Thiorhodovibrio winogradskyi: one gene and its partner. The protein of the gene in region 1 interacts with the protein of each later gene in a pairwise test. Links are inferred from orthologs where the notes say so. Each region holds a gene or a part of one and is shown on either strand. Other genes may lie near its edges. The genes, in order: Thiowin_RS19655 and rlmB.

Region 1 (6,878 bases):
AGACCTTTCGCCTGCATGTGCCACCGCTACGCGAGCGCGGCGAGGACATCGCCCATCTATTGCGGCATTTTCTCGGTTTGCACGCTAGCGCCGGCGCCGCGCCCGTGTTCGCGCCCGAGGCCTGGCGCGCGCTCCTGACCTATGCCTATCCAGGCAATGTGCGTGAGCTGGCCAGCCTGGTCGAGCGGGTGGTCACCCTGGCCGCGGGCGCGCGCATCACGCTTGAGGATCTGCCCGAGCGGGTGCGCGCGGCCGCGCCGGCACCGGATCAGCCGAAAACCGGGAGCAGCGATGATGACTGGCCGACGCTGGCCGAGGTGGAAGCCGGTCACATCCGCGCGGTACTCGACTGGACCGGCGGCAACAAACAGCGTGCCGCGCGCATCCTCGGTATTGGGCGCAAGACGCTGTATCGGAAGCTGGGCGAGGCGACTTCGGATGACCCGTAGCAGAATGCGCCATGTAGCGAATTGACCCACCTTTAGCCCCTGCGGGTTGCGCCGAGGTGGTTGTGAATTATATCCTATGTAATTAAAATAAAAGCAAAAAATATCCTTTCGCGGATGTTTGGCACGGTCTCTGATTATTGCAGGGTGCCATTCACCAAACTGACCCAAAGGAGGTCTTATGATGACTTTAAGCAACACCCACGCACTGACCAAAACCGCCCTGCTTGCCGCCGGCCTGCTGACCGCGGGTCTAGTGCAAGCGCAATCCATGGGCGGCGGCGCCGCGTCTGGCGGCCAACCGTCCGGCGGACAGCCCCAGGGCAGCTATTCGTCTCAAAGCATGGAGCAAGTCGAGGTCGACGACGCGACCCTGGAGACCTTTGCCGAGGCCTTTCAGGAGGTGCAGCAGCTTAATCAGGAGCTGACCGAGGAGATGTCCAGCGCCAAATCCACCGAGGCGGCCCAGAGCATGCAGCGCGAGACACAGGAAGCCATGGTCAAGGCGGTCGAAGACAGCGGCATTTCCATCGCCGACTACAACGACATTGCCTCTGGCATGCGTTATGACCCGGTGCTGGCCGAACGGGTGAAGGAAGCCGTCAACGAAATGCGTTAATCGCGCCAATCGCCAATGATAGCACTGGTCGCGGCGCGGCGTCGCGCCGTGATCAGCTCAATTCCTGTTGCCAAGAAAGCCCGGATCGCTGACTGAACCTAGATCACCAATTGAACCCAGGTTGCCAGTCACGCGATCCTTGCTCCCGAGGCCCTTCCATGATGCTTTTCGTGAGCTGTTTATGATTCTCTCAAGTGTTCATCGACGCCGGCATTTGCTCATACAGACGCTGGCCGGCGTTGTCCTCCTAGCTTTGCTCGTCGCCACCGCCACAAGCGCCGAAGCACCCGATGTCCGCGCCGCTCAGGCACAAATGCTGATGCGGATTAACCCTTTGCTCGACGGGTATGAGATTCGCGTCATCCCTTTCCCCAACAAATGGCGGCTGGAAGGCGCCGTGGCCAACGCCATCGAGGCCGACCTGGCACGCGAGCTGGCGGAATTGATGGCCAAGGATGACACCAAGATTGTCGATGCGCTCGACCGGGACGCCGCCATACCGGAAGACTCTGGCACACTGATTGATGACGTCAGTGATCGCACCACGGCAGCGCGGCTGCGCCAGCGCTTGCGCTGGCAAACCCGCAATAGCCCGCTGGATGTCAGCGTCGAGGTTGACAAAGGCATGGCGCGCCTGCACGGACAGGTCGGTGCCGCCTCCACCAAGGATCGGCTGGCGGCCATGGCCGTCAGCACTCTGGGCGTCGATGAGGTCTTCAACTATATTAGCGTCGACCCGGCACTCATCCCCAAGGAACGCGAAGCCCAAAGGCGCGCCGAGGCCGAGAAGGTCGAGGATGCCTGGATACAAGCCCGTCTACACCTTCTGATGACATCGGACACCCGAGTGAACGCACGCGCCATCGACATGGCGGTTGAAAATGGCCAAGTCATCCTGAGCGGTTCCGTCACCTCAGTGGCCGAGCGAAATGTCGCCGAAAGCCTGGCCAAGTACATGCCGGGCGTGCAGGAGTTGGACTCACATCTGGTCATTGAGCGTCAGCTTTGAGTTCCCTCCGAAAAGCCATTCCACCGTGAAGCCCCCAAAACCCTCGGCTCTCGGTCGGACGGTCCGGGGACTTTATCGGAGAGGACTCAAGTTTGCATAACAGGATTATCGGTATTGAAAAGCCCGCTGACCACGATTTTTGTGTTCAATGTTTGCGTGTTTAAGCTAGTACTGTCCAGGCTTTGCAGTCTTGGTTGTTGGGATCATACTGAGGTCAACCCAATTTTGACCAGTAAAGAGGTGAATCCATGGCAACCTCTGGACAAGAGTGTCGAGTCAGTTCCCTGGAAGACGCGCCTAAATATTTGGCCTGTCAGTCCGTACCTGCTCAAGAGTCACATAACCTGACGCAGGCCAGGAATCCGCCAGGGCTGCGGCACTGGCCAAGGCAAGCATCATGGCGCGCTTGATGCCCTGCACCGACCGTCTGCCCTACGCGCTCTATCGGGCTGGACAGGTACGCATGCTCGATGCCTGCGCCATCGAGCGCTTCGGCATCCCCGGCGAAACCCTGATGGAACGCGCCGGCACTGCCCTGTGGCGGCTGATCCAAGACCGCTGGCCCCAAGCTGGGCGTCTGACCATCCTGGCCGGCCCAGGGAACAACGGCGGTGATGGCTATGTGGTGGCACGCCTGGCGCACAGAGCCGGGCGCCAGGTGCGCTTGGTACGGCTTGGCGATCACAGCCGGCTGAGCGGCGCGGCGGCAACGGCGGCGGCTGCTTATGCCGAGGCTGGCGGCCGGGTCGCGACCTGGCCCGCATGGCCAGATGCCAGCGATCTGATCCTGGATGCACTGCTGGGCACTGGGCTAACGCGCGCGGTGACAGGCGACATGGCCGCCGCGATCAGGCGCGTCAATCAAAGCCGCGCGCCCGTTCTGGCGGTGGACATTCCCTCGGGTCTCAGCGCTGACACGGGCCAGATCCTGGGTGATGCCATCCACGCCACCCTGACCCTGAGCTTTATTGGGTTGAAACAGGGCCTGTTCACCGGCGATGGGCCTGATTGTGTGGGTGATGTTCGCTTCGACGCGCTTGAGGTTCCGGCGGCGGTCTACGCCAGCACGGTCGCCGCCGCGCGCCGCACCGATTGGCCCAAGGAGGCGTCACGCATTCCACCCCGGCCGCGCAGCGCGCACAAAGGCCACTGTGGTCATGTGCTGGTCGTCGGCGGCGCCCCCGGCATGAGTGGCGCCGCGCGCCTGTGCGGCGAGGCCGCGCTGCGCACCGGCGCCGGTCTTGTCCGGGTGGCGACCCATCCCGAGCATGCCGCGCTGCTTAACCTGACCCGCCCGGAGCTGATGGTCGCGGCGATCTCCACGCCTGATCAGCTCGCCCCCCTGCTTGAGCAGGCGACGGTCGTCGCGCTCGGGCCGGGCCTGGGGCGCGATCCCTGGGGACGGGCACTGTTTGAGCATGTGCTGCAAGCCGAGCAAAGCGGGCCGCGTCCGCTGGTGCTGGATGCCGATGCGCTCAATCTGCTTGCCGAGCAACCCGGGCGGCGTGACAACTGGATACTGACGCCTCACCCAGGCGAGGCCGCGCGCCTGCTTGCCTGCACGACAGCCGACATCGCCCAGGACCGATTCGCGGCCGCTACTCAATTGCAGCAAGGCTATGGCGGCACAGTGGTCTTAAAAGGCGCGGGCACCCTGATCACCAGCTCCGGACAACCAGGGCCAGCGCTGTGCAGCCAGGGCAATCCCGGCATGGCCAGCGGCGGCATGGGCGATGCACTCACGGGTATCATCGGCGCCCTGCTGGCCCAGGGGCTCGATCTGGAACAGGCCGCCAGTGCCGGTGTCTGTCTGCATGCGGCGGCGGCGGACTGGGCCGCGCGCAAGGGGGAACGCGGCCTGCTAGCGTCCGATCTCATCGCCGCCCTGCGCCGACAATGGCGGCGGCAGAAGACTGGGGAGTCAAGGCGATGACAGAGATTTCCATCCCGGATGAGTCAGCCATGCTGCGCCTGGGTCAAGGCTTGGCGCCGCTGTTGTCGCCCTGGCTGGGGACGGGGCTGGGGAAGGGGCTGGAAAAGGCCATGCCGGCACCCAAGGGGGCGCTGGTGTTTCTGCACGGCGAGCTCGGAGCCGGCAAAACCACCCTGGTGCGTGGTTTGCTGCGCGCCTATGGTGTTGAGGGCGCGGTGCGCAGCCCGACCTATACCTTGATCGAGCCCTACGAAATCAGGATCGAATCAACGCCCAGGCGCATTTTTCATCTCGACCTCTATCGCTTGGCCGACCCCGAGGAGCTTGACTATCTTGGCTGGCAGGAGCTGCTCGGCGACGGCGGCCTGTTGTTGATCGAATGGCCCGAGCGCGGAGCCGGAGTGCTGCCACCACCGGATTTCAGCCTTCGCATCGCATCGCGGCCGCCGGGGCGCTCGGTGAGTTTTCGCGGTCGCGGCGATTGGCGGCAGGTCGCAGGCGAGGCGACGCGGGTGCTGGCGCCGACCAATGTCTAGGCGCACGCCATCTTCTGGGCATGCGATGCGTGCGCAAGACTTTATACTGCTTAGAGAAAACACTGGCAAATATCAGAAAAAATAGACAATTTTGCTATCACTTGCTATGCTTTGAGACATTAACGTCTAACATCTTGTGACCTTTGAAGTCCGAGGCTTCCCGCGGGGGGGCACGATGGAAACTATCCGTCTCATCGCCGTCTTGCTCATCACTCTGCTGACCTTGACCTCAAGCGCCCTCGCTGGGGTCGAGATTCTGGGTGCGCGTCTATCCAGCCAGGAAGAGATGACCCGTTTAGTGTTCGATACCTCCGGACCGGTGGTCGAGCACAATATCTTCTCGCTCGACTCTCCGGATCGTCTGGTGCTCGACCTGGCGGGCACTGGCCTTGGTGGCGAGTTGCGCCAGCCTGACGCGGGCAATCCACTGCTGACTCGCATCCGCAGCGGCGAGCGTGCCGGCAAGAGCACCAGAATTGTTCTCGACCTCAAGCGCAAGGTGCGGGTCAAAAGCTTCTGTCTGCAACCAGACGGACGTTATGGGCATCGATTGGTGGTCGATCTCACCCCCAAGCCACAGCAAGAAGCCCGCCAGGAGGCGTTGTCAGCGGCCGCGCGTGATCTATCCGGGCATCCCTCGGTGCAGCAGCGCTCATTTAAAGCGCGCGATGTGGTGATCGCCATCGATGCGGGTCACGGAGGCAAGGATCCTGGTGCCATTGGCGTCCTCGGTACTCGGGAGAAGGACGTGACCCTTTCCATTGCGCGGAAGCTCGCCCATCTGGTGGATCAGCAGGCCGGGATGCGCGCGGCCCTGATCCGCGACAGCGACCGCTTTGTGATTTTGCGTGATCGCATTCGCATTGCCCGCAAGCATCGTGCGGATCTGTTCGTTTCCATTCATGCGGATGCCTTTCATGATCGAAAGGTACGCGGCTCTTCGGTCTTTACTTTGTCCGAGCTTGGCGCGAGTAGTGAGGCCGCGCAATGGCTGGCCGCGCGTGAGAACGAAGTCGATCTGCTCGCCGGCATCGACCTTGGCAAGAGCAATGAAGAAGTCGCCGGCGTGCTGATGAACATGACTCAAAACATGACCATGGAGCATAGTTTGCTGGCGGCCAAGCCGGTGTTGGAGGAACTGGGGCAACTCGGCAAAATGCATCAAAGTCGCATTCAGTCCGCCGGCTTTGCGGTCCTGAAAGCGCCGGATATTCCATCCATGCTGGTGGAAACAGCTTTTATTTCCAATCCCCAGGAAGAAAAGCGCCTGCGCGATCCGGCCTTTCAGCAGCGGGTCGCGGAAGCCATTTTGAACGGTGTCAAGCGCTACTTCGCGGCCAATCCACTGCCGCAAACACTGTTTGCGATGCAAAACAGCAGCGGTGCCCGCTCCGTCCGACATGTGATCGAGCATGGCGATACTCTGCTCGATATCGCCCGCGATTATCAGGTCAGCCTGCCATCGCTGCGTTCGCTCAACCAGCTTCGCGATGACCGCATCCGCGTCGGCCAAGTGTTGCGCATTCCTGAAAGTTGAGCACCGGTTAACGGACGCAAAGACCAGGCACAAAAAAGCCGCTCTGAAGCGGCTGATTGTGCGATGTAATTTCTGGTGGCTACGGCTAGATTCGAACTAGCGACATCGGCATTATGAGTGCCGCGCTCTAACCAACTGAGCTACGTAGCCAAATTGACGCGATAGAATGCCATGTTCAGCCCATCCGGTCAAGCACCAATGTGATGGTTGACTGGGTGTGGCTGGCCTTGCCAGACAACAGCTGTTTCATCTTCTGATGAAGACGGGGCTATGAACCTTGACTGGTGGTGCCCGAGGGGTTGGCGCAGCGCACTGCCAGAAAGAGCCGCGACAGGGCAATGGGTAGTCCGGGCTTGACCTGCTGCAGTGCGGTTGGCTCCTGCGTCCAGGTGCCGGCCTCAAGATCGAAGCCGACAAGTTCCGCCAGGTTGGTGACATAATCTTCCAGGTCGTCGATGTTCATACAGCTCCTCATGATGGATGGGACCGGCACTAATTTGGGTTGGTAATGCCGGGCCTGCGGGGATGGTACCGATCATATTCGCATCAATCGGGCGTGCGGGTCAGCCGTTGGCTATTATCGCGAATCCCGGCCTTCCGGTCATGGCAATTTGTGCGATGCTCATTGATCCAGAGCGTTTGGGTTTTGTTGACGATTTTTTGTCAACTGTTGTAGCCTCCGGGCGCAAAAACTGGGGCTCAGATGCCTGATCCCGAACAACCAACCTGAGTTAAAGAGACGAGAGTACCCATGTTGAATCGCCATTCCATCGGATTTCGCATCGCTTTCTGGTCCGG
Region 2 (6,877 bases), 3.9 Mb from region 1 along the record:
GATGCAGGGCGCGAAAAATAAAATCGTGCACCTGGCGCCCCTCGCGAAACCGGACTTCCTGCTTGGCCGGATGAACATTGACATCGACCTGGCGCGGATCAAGCTCCAGAAAGAGCACATAAGCCGGATGACGACTGTGATGCAGCACGTCCTGATAGGCCTGGCGCACCGCATGGGCAACCAGCTTGTCGCGCACCATGCGACCGTTGACGAAGAAAAACTGCCGGTCCGCCTGCGAGCGGCTGAAGGCCGGCTGCGCGACCCAGCCAAACAGTCGCAGCCCAACGGCCTGATCCTCAAGCATCAGGGCGGCGTCGAGGAAATCGCCCCCCAGGGTTTGTTCGAGCCGCCGCCTCAGGCTTGCTTGCCCATCGCTTGCTTGCCCGTCGTTAATATCCCCATGACTGGGGGCACGCAGATCCAGCACCGAACGACCGTTATGTTCCAGCCGAAAACCGACCCTGGCATGCGCCAGCGCCAGCCGCCGGATGAGTTGTTCAATATGGCCCAGCTCAGTTTTCTCAGTGCGCAAAAACTTGCGCCGCGCCGGAGTATTGAAGAACAAATCCAGCACCTCGACGCTGGTACCCGGGGCATGAGCCGCCGGTTCCGCCGCCGGGGTCTGGTCACTGCCATCGGCGGTGATGGCGAATCCATGGTCCGCGTCGGCACGGCGCGAGAGGATCCGCAGCCGCGCCACCGAGGCCATGCTGGGCAGGGCCTCGCCGCGAAATCCCAGGGTCGCGACCGACTCCAGATCGGCCAGCGAGGCGATCTTGCTGGTTGCGTGGCGCGAGACCGCCAATGGCAGCTCCTCGGCGCTCATGCCGCAACCATCGTCGCGCACCAAAATGCGCTTGGCACCGCCGCGCTCCAGGAGCACCTCAATCTGGCGCGCACCGGCATCCAGACTGTTTTCGACCAGTTCCTTGACGATGGACGCCGGGCGCTCAATCACCTCGCCCGCGGCGATTTGATTGATTAATTGAGGTGGCAACGACTTGATGCGTGACATGGGTGGATGGAAACAGAAAAGACCCGATACTGGCAACCGCCGGAGCTCAGACTGACTGGGCTTGAGCGCAGGGAACGCGCGCCCCCGCGGCCTTCCGGCGGCGCGGTTTAGGCCGCTCCCGCCAAGCGCTGGCGCAGCGCTTCATACAGGCAGATGCCGGCGCTGACGGAGACGTTTAGGCTTTCGACCTGGCCGCGCAGCGGCAGGGCGGCGAGTTGGTCGCAGCGCTTGCGCGTGAGCCGGCGCAACCCCTGACCCTCGCTGCCCAGGACCAGTGCCAGGGGGCCGGTCAACTCCAACGCGAACAGGCTGGCGTCGGCCTCGCCGGCCAGGCCGATCACCCAGAGCCCTCGCTCCTGTAACCGCGCCAAGGTGCGCGCGAGATTGGTCACCTGCACGAAAGGGACGCTAGCCGCGGCACCGCTAGCCACCTTGACCGCCGTGGCGGTGAGCCCGCAGGCGCGATCTCGCGGCGCGATCACCGCCAGCGCACCGGCGCCGTCGGCACAACGCAAGCAGGCGCCCAGGTTGTGCGGGTCGGTCACACCATCGAGCACCAGCAGCAGCGGGTCGGCCGGGCCGGACGCCAGCAGTTGGTCGAGATCGGCCTCGCCGCGCGCGGCGGGCGCTTGCGTCCAGGCCAATGCACCCTGGTGATTGCCGCCGGCAGTCGCCTCATCAAGCGCGCAGCGGTCTTGCTGACGCACTGGCACCCCGGCGGCGCGCGCCAAATCGACCAGCTCGCTCAGACGCCGATCACGGCGGGCGCGATCAAGCCACAGCTCACGCACCCCGCCCTGACTCAGAGCGGCGCGCACGGCATTGATGCCCATGACGGGCGCGCCGCCCTCGGCGTGGGTCATGCTTGCGGCAGCCGGTTTCAGAAAGGCACTCCGGCTCAACCAACCGCACGCTTGCGGTTGCCGCGTCGCCGTGGTCGCTTGGCGCCCTCGGCTTGTTTGGCCGTGGGCGCCAGCACGAAGTCGATCTTGCGCTCGTCGAGATTCACCGCCGCCACCTGCACCCGCAGCCGGTCGCCCAGGCGATACACCTGACCGGTACGGGCGCCATTGAGCCGGTGTCCGATGGGGTCGAAGTGGTAGAAGTCGTTATCCAGCGCGGTGATGTGCACCAGCCCATCGACATAGACATCGTCGAGCTCGACGAACAGGCCAAAACCCTGCACGCTGACAATGGTGCCGTCGAACTGCTCGCCGAGCTTGTCGCGCATGTACTCGCACTTGAGCCAGTCGCTGGCGTCGCGGGTGGCCTCGTCGGCGCGCCGCTCCGTGCCCGAGCAGTGCTCGGCGATCTGCTGCAGCTCGGGTTTGGAATAATCCAACTCCGCCACGCCACCACCGGCCAAAATGTGCTTGATGATGCGGTGGACGACCAGATCCGGATAGCGTCGAATCGGCGAGGTAAAATGGGTATAGCCCTCGTAGGCCAGGCCAAAGTGACCGACATTGTCCGAGCTGTACATCGCCTGTTGCATGGAACGCAGCAGCACGGTTTGGATGAGATGAAAATCCGCCCGTTTCCGCACCGAGTCCAGCAGGGTGCCGTAATCCTTGGCGGTGGGCTTATCCCCACCAGGCAGATTCAACCCCAGTTCGGCGAGAAATTCCCGCAGATCGGAGAGCTTCTCAGCCTTGGGCTGCTCATGGATGCGAAAGAGCGCCGGCATCTTCTTGCGCTCGAACAGGCGCGCGGCGGCGACATTGGCCGCGAGCATGCACTCCTCGATCAGCCGATGGGCGTCGTTGCGAGCGCGCGGCTCAATGGCCTCGAGCCGGCCTTGGTCGTTGAAAACGAACTGAGTCTCGACCGTGTCAAAGTCGATGGCGCCGCGCCCCCTGCGCGCCTCAAGCAAGGTCTGAAACAACTGATGCAGCTCATGCAGATGGGGCAGCAGCTCGGCATACTGCTCGCCCAGCGCCGGGTCGCCCTCCAGCATGGCGGCCACCTGGTCGTAAGTCAGTCGCGCGGCGGAGCGCATGACGCCTTCAAAAAAGCGCGAGCGGGTGACCTTGCCGTCGCGGTTCACATAAAGCTCACAGGCCATGCACAGCCGATCAACCTGGGGGTTGAGGGAGCAAAGCCCGTTGGAGAGCACCTCCGGCAGCATGGGGATGACGCGATCGGGGAAATAGACCGAATTGCCGCGCGCGCGACCTTCCTGGTCCAGCGCATCTCCCGGGCTCACATAGGCCGAGACATCGGCAATACAGACCAAAAGCCGCCAGCCCTTGGGCTTACGCTCGGCATAGACGGCGTCGTCGAAGTCGCGCGCATCGGCCCCGTCGATGGTCACCAGCGGCAGATCGCGCAAATCCTGGCGTTCGGCCTTGGCGGCTTCCGGCACCTCCTCGCTTAAGCCAGCAATCTGTTGCAGCACGGCCTCGGGCCAGTCGACGGGGAGATCGTGCGCGCGAATGGCGATATCGGTCTCCATGCCAGCGGCCATGTGATCACCAAGCACTTCCAGCACCTGACCGAGCGGCTGGGTGCGCTTGGTGGGTTGATCAGTAATCTCGGCCACCACGATCTGGCCCTTGGTGGCCGACCCCACCCGATCGCTGGGAATAATGATGTCGTGGCTGATGCGCTTATTATCCGGCACCACGAAGCCCACGCCGCTCTCGGAGTAGAAGCGCCCCACCACCGACTGGGTATTGCGCTCGAGAATCTCCACCACCGCGCCCTCGAGTCGCCCGCGCCGGTCGCGGCCAGTCACCCGCGCGACAATGCGATCACCATGGAAAAGCGCGCGCATTTCCTTGGGATATAGGTATAGATCATCCCCGCCCTCATCGGGCTTGAGGAAACCAAAACCATCGGGGTGACCAATCACCCGCCCGGCGATCAGGTCCTTCTTGTTGACCAGGCAAAAAGCATCGCGGCGATTGCGCACCAACTGCCCATCGCGCACCATGGCACCCAGGCGGCGCTCGAGTGCCAACTGCTCCTCGGGATCCTTCAGGTCGAGAGCCTTGGCCACGCCGGCGGCATCCATGGGTACCCCACGCTCGGTCAGGATCTCGAGGATAAACTCGCGACTGGGGATGGGCTTGTCGTATTTCCGCGCCTCGCGTTCGCGATGCGGATCAAGCACTTTGGCGGATTGGGATTTTTTGCGTCTGGCCACGATGGAAAGGCTTCCGGCTGAGAAAACCGCTAGTTTAACCCACCCGAAGCCGCCGGGTGTGCTGACAAGGGATCTTGTAGCAATTCCAAATTTCGTTTTCCAGCGCCCGGTTGTTGGCCCGGTTCTCAGTAGACGCGCCATTTTGGCGCGTCATGAAGTGGCTGGAAGCCGCCACTACAGCGAATAAGACTCCCAATGTTGGAATGGCTGGCTGGGCGAAGTCTGAGCACAGGATTCTCGTTGCTGTTGGCCTGGTATCAATTGTCCGGCGCCTGATCGCCAGGTGGGCCTGCCGCGGGGGCGTCCGCGGGTGGACCCGGGAGCAGCCCGGGCTGCTCGGCGCCATCCACACCATCGCCGCCGTTGTCGCCGGCCGCTTGTCCGGCTGGCTGATCGGGGTTGTCGGGGGCATCCTGGCCGGCGGCTGGATCGGCATCCTGGTCACCAGCCTGGCCATCGGCCTGGTCATTCATTTGGTCAGCGGCAGGATTCGCACCAGGGTCGCCAGGTTGCTCGGCGGCCGGGTCCGCCGGCTGTGGTTCGGCTGCCTGGGCATCGGCATCTGGGTCGGCTTGCGCATCCTGACCGGCTTCGGCAGCGCCCGGCTCGCCTGGTTGCGGCTGCCCATCCGCGCCTGGAGCATCTGGAGGGACATCTGGGGGAAGATCTGGGGGAAGATCTGGGGGAAGATCTGGGGGAAGATCTGGGGGAGCATCGGGCGCTGGCGCGTTGGCCGCGGCATCCGCCTCGGGTTCGGGCTGTTCAGGCAGTTCCCGCACCAGGCGCAGATGAACGACGTTGCGCTGGTTGGCGCTAAACTCCTCACCAAAGGCAAAGCCAAGCTGGCCGGCGCGTGGGGAATTATCGGCCTCGGCGGAGTTGAACCAGAACCAACCCGAGGGCGTGTTGGGAAAGAGCGACAGATTCACGGCTGGTAACAGGCAGCCGGGCTGGATGATCTGGCGCAGTTCATCGAGCCTGGGAATGCGCCAGTCATCGTAGCCGGCAAAGGTGCTTGTCTCGGCGATTGCGAGCGCCCGCTCCCAGGTCAAGTAGGCCAGGCGGCCGTCGCGACAGCGCTCGCCCCGCAGACCCTCGGCGCATTGCTTCCAAACCAGGCGGTTTTGTTCGTCGCCGACGGTTCCGTCTTCACTGAGTGTCCAGCGCTCTTCGTTGATATTGTCCTCGGGTCCGCGACCGCAATTGGGCTCTTGGGCCTGTGCGGCGGCCAGGGTCGGTAACAGGCAGAGCCCAATCAGCACCAGGGCCCGCACCATTTCCAAGCCGATCAATGGCATACCAACCAATTTAACATGGCGGTTTAATCTGGCGCGGCACGCAAGCAGGCGATGGCCGCTTGCAGGGGCTCGATCACGGGTGTGATCTTGCGCCGCATCAGGGTGCCAAGGGTGGTCGGATCCGGCAGCACCGGGCGCAGGGTAGCGTAGCTCACGCCCGAGAGCAGGCGCAGGGCGGACAGTTCGGGACCGATGCGCGGCAGGCGCTCCAGGCAGGCATGCGCGCCTTCAGGCACCGTGCCGCTGGCAACCGCGTCGGCCTCGGCCTTTAGTTCGGCCAGCGTGAGCCTGGGCTCGCCCTCGGGGCGCATGGGGCTGAAATACTCACGCATCAGGTCGAAGGCGGCGGTGACCACCTCCTGATTGGGCGGCTTGGCCAACACCCGCGACAGGGTGTCGAGAAACCGCTGACCGCCACCGCTGGCACAACGCAACAGCAGCCATGCGACCGTGTTGCCGTCCGCGGCGAGCGGCGCCAGCGCCTGGTCGAGTTGCGCAAGATCGGCTCGCGGCGGCAGTGGCGCGGGCAGATCGTCCGGCAGGGCGCGCAGAAAGCCGAGCAAATAGGCCTGTTTGCGCGCGGCTTTTTGCCACAGATCCTGGCGCGCCTCGGGGCCGATCAAGCCCGGCCGCAGCACCAGGCGCACGGACTCCATCATGCGCTCGCTGTCAGTCTCGAACGGCAGGAATTCGATTAGATATGAGGCCAACTCGCGGCCCAGCGCGCTGCCAGCGATGACAGGATTCGCAAGCATGCGCCGAGCGTTCCTGGCATCCTCCATCGCCCACCAGGCGCGGCGGGCAAGCTCCTCGGTCAGCCCGGGCGAGCAAACCGCCGCCACCACGGCCTCGGGCTCACCCAGCATCAGCAGTTGTTCCAGGCTTTCATCGCGCATCTGGCCCATGCGCGTCCAGCGCCGCAAATAGACCGGATAGCCGCCGGGGGAACCTAGAATATGACCCGAGATGAGTTCGCGCACGGCCCGCAAATAGGATTCCGGGCGTCCGGTGGGATGCAAGATGACACCGCGTTCGCCTTGGTCCGTCAGCCCGTAGACGATGAGTTTTGATTCATCAATACGAATAGCACGCGGCTTGTTGGCAAGCAGCACATTTAAACGCAAAGAGTCTTCGCTCGATAGATCCACGATATAGAGAGCCTCAGGATGCGGACTCTTGGTGGACGCCCGCGCTTAGGCGTCGCTTGGCGGCTTGCAGGTCGTGTCTTTGGGGTTGAGAAAAATAAAGTGCTGTTCGCCGTCGTCCAGGGTGACAAAATCCATCACCGCCGTATCGAGCAGAGGCACGAACTCGGGCGCCATGACAATATCCACGCCCTCGGAAGTGAAGCGGATATCCTCCTCGCTGAGTTCATCGAACCCCATGCGGTAGTCAATGGAGCCGTCCGGATTTTGC

What was found.
Region 2: the proteins of Thiowin_RS19655 (region 1) and rlmB interact in binary tests that used the Escherichia coli proteins (3 or more experiments, as listed by UniProt). The link is inferred for Thiorhodovibrio winogradskyi from one-to-one orthologs.

What each region holds. Positions count from the first base shown.
Region 1 is NZ_CP121472.1:4,297,577-4,304,454, forward strand. The notes cover bases 1,846-4,739. They hold Thiowin_RS19655 (NAD(P)H-hydrate dehydratase), read left to right. Parts: upstream 1,846-2,471; coding sequence 2,472-4,007; downstream 4,008-4,739. Other genes in these bases: Thiowin_RS19650 (BON domain-containing protein), read left to right, coding at 1,846-2,074; tsaE (tRNA (adenosine(37)-N6)-threonylcarbamoyltransferase complex ATPase subunit type 1 TsaE), read left to right, coding at 4,004-4,543; Thiowin_RS19665 (N-acetylmuramoyl-L-alanine amidase), read left to right, coding at 4,719-4,739. In the rest of the region: Thiowin_RS19640 (sigma-54-dependent transcriptional regulator), read left to right, coding at 1-449; Thiowin_RS19645 (DUF4168 domain-containing protein), read left to right, coding at 628-1,065; more of Thiowin_RS19650, read left to right, coding at 1,247-1,845; more of Thiowin_RS19665, read left to right, coding at 4,740-6,080; Thiowin_RS19675 (hypothetical protein), read right to left, coding at 6,349-6,543; Thiowin_RS19680 (methyl-accepting chemotaxis protein), read left to right, coding at 6,832-6,878. UniProt on the Escherichia coli protein: Bifunctional enzyme that catalyzes the epimerization of the S- and R-forms of NAD(P)HX and the dehydration of the S-form of NAD(P)HX at the expense of ADP, which is converted to AMP.
Region 2 is NZ_CP121472.1:371,455-378,331, reverse strand. Bases 1-2,893 are described here. They hold rlmB (23S rRNA (guanosine(2251)-2'-O)-methyltransferase RlmB), read right to left. Parts: upstream 1,879-2,893; coding sequence 1,123-1,878; downstream 1-1,122. Other genes in these bases: rnr (ribonuclease R), read right to left, coding at 1,914-2,893; mutL (DNA mismatch repair endonuclease MutL), read right to left, coding at 1-1,015. In the rest of the region: more of rnr, read right to left, coding at 2,894-4,163; Thiowin_RS01905 (Lcl C-terminal domain-containing protein), read right to left, coding at 4,421-5,461; Thiowin_RS01900 (sulfur reduction protein DsrS), read right to left, coding at 5,485-6,609; Thiowin_RS01895 (HesB/IscA family protein), read right to left, coding at 6,655-6,877. UniProt on the Escherichia coli protein: Specifically methylates the ribose of guanosine 2251 in 23S rRNA.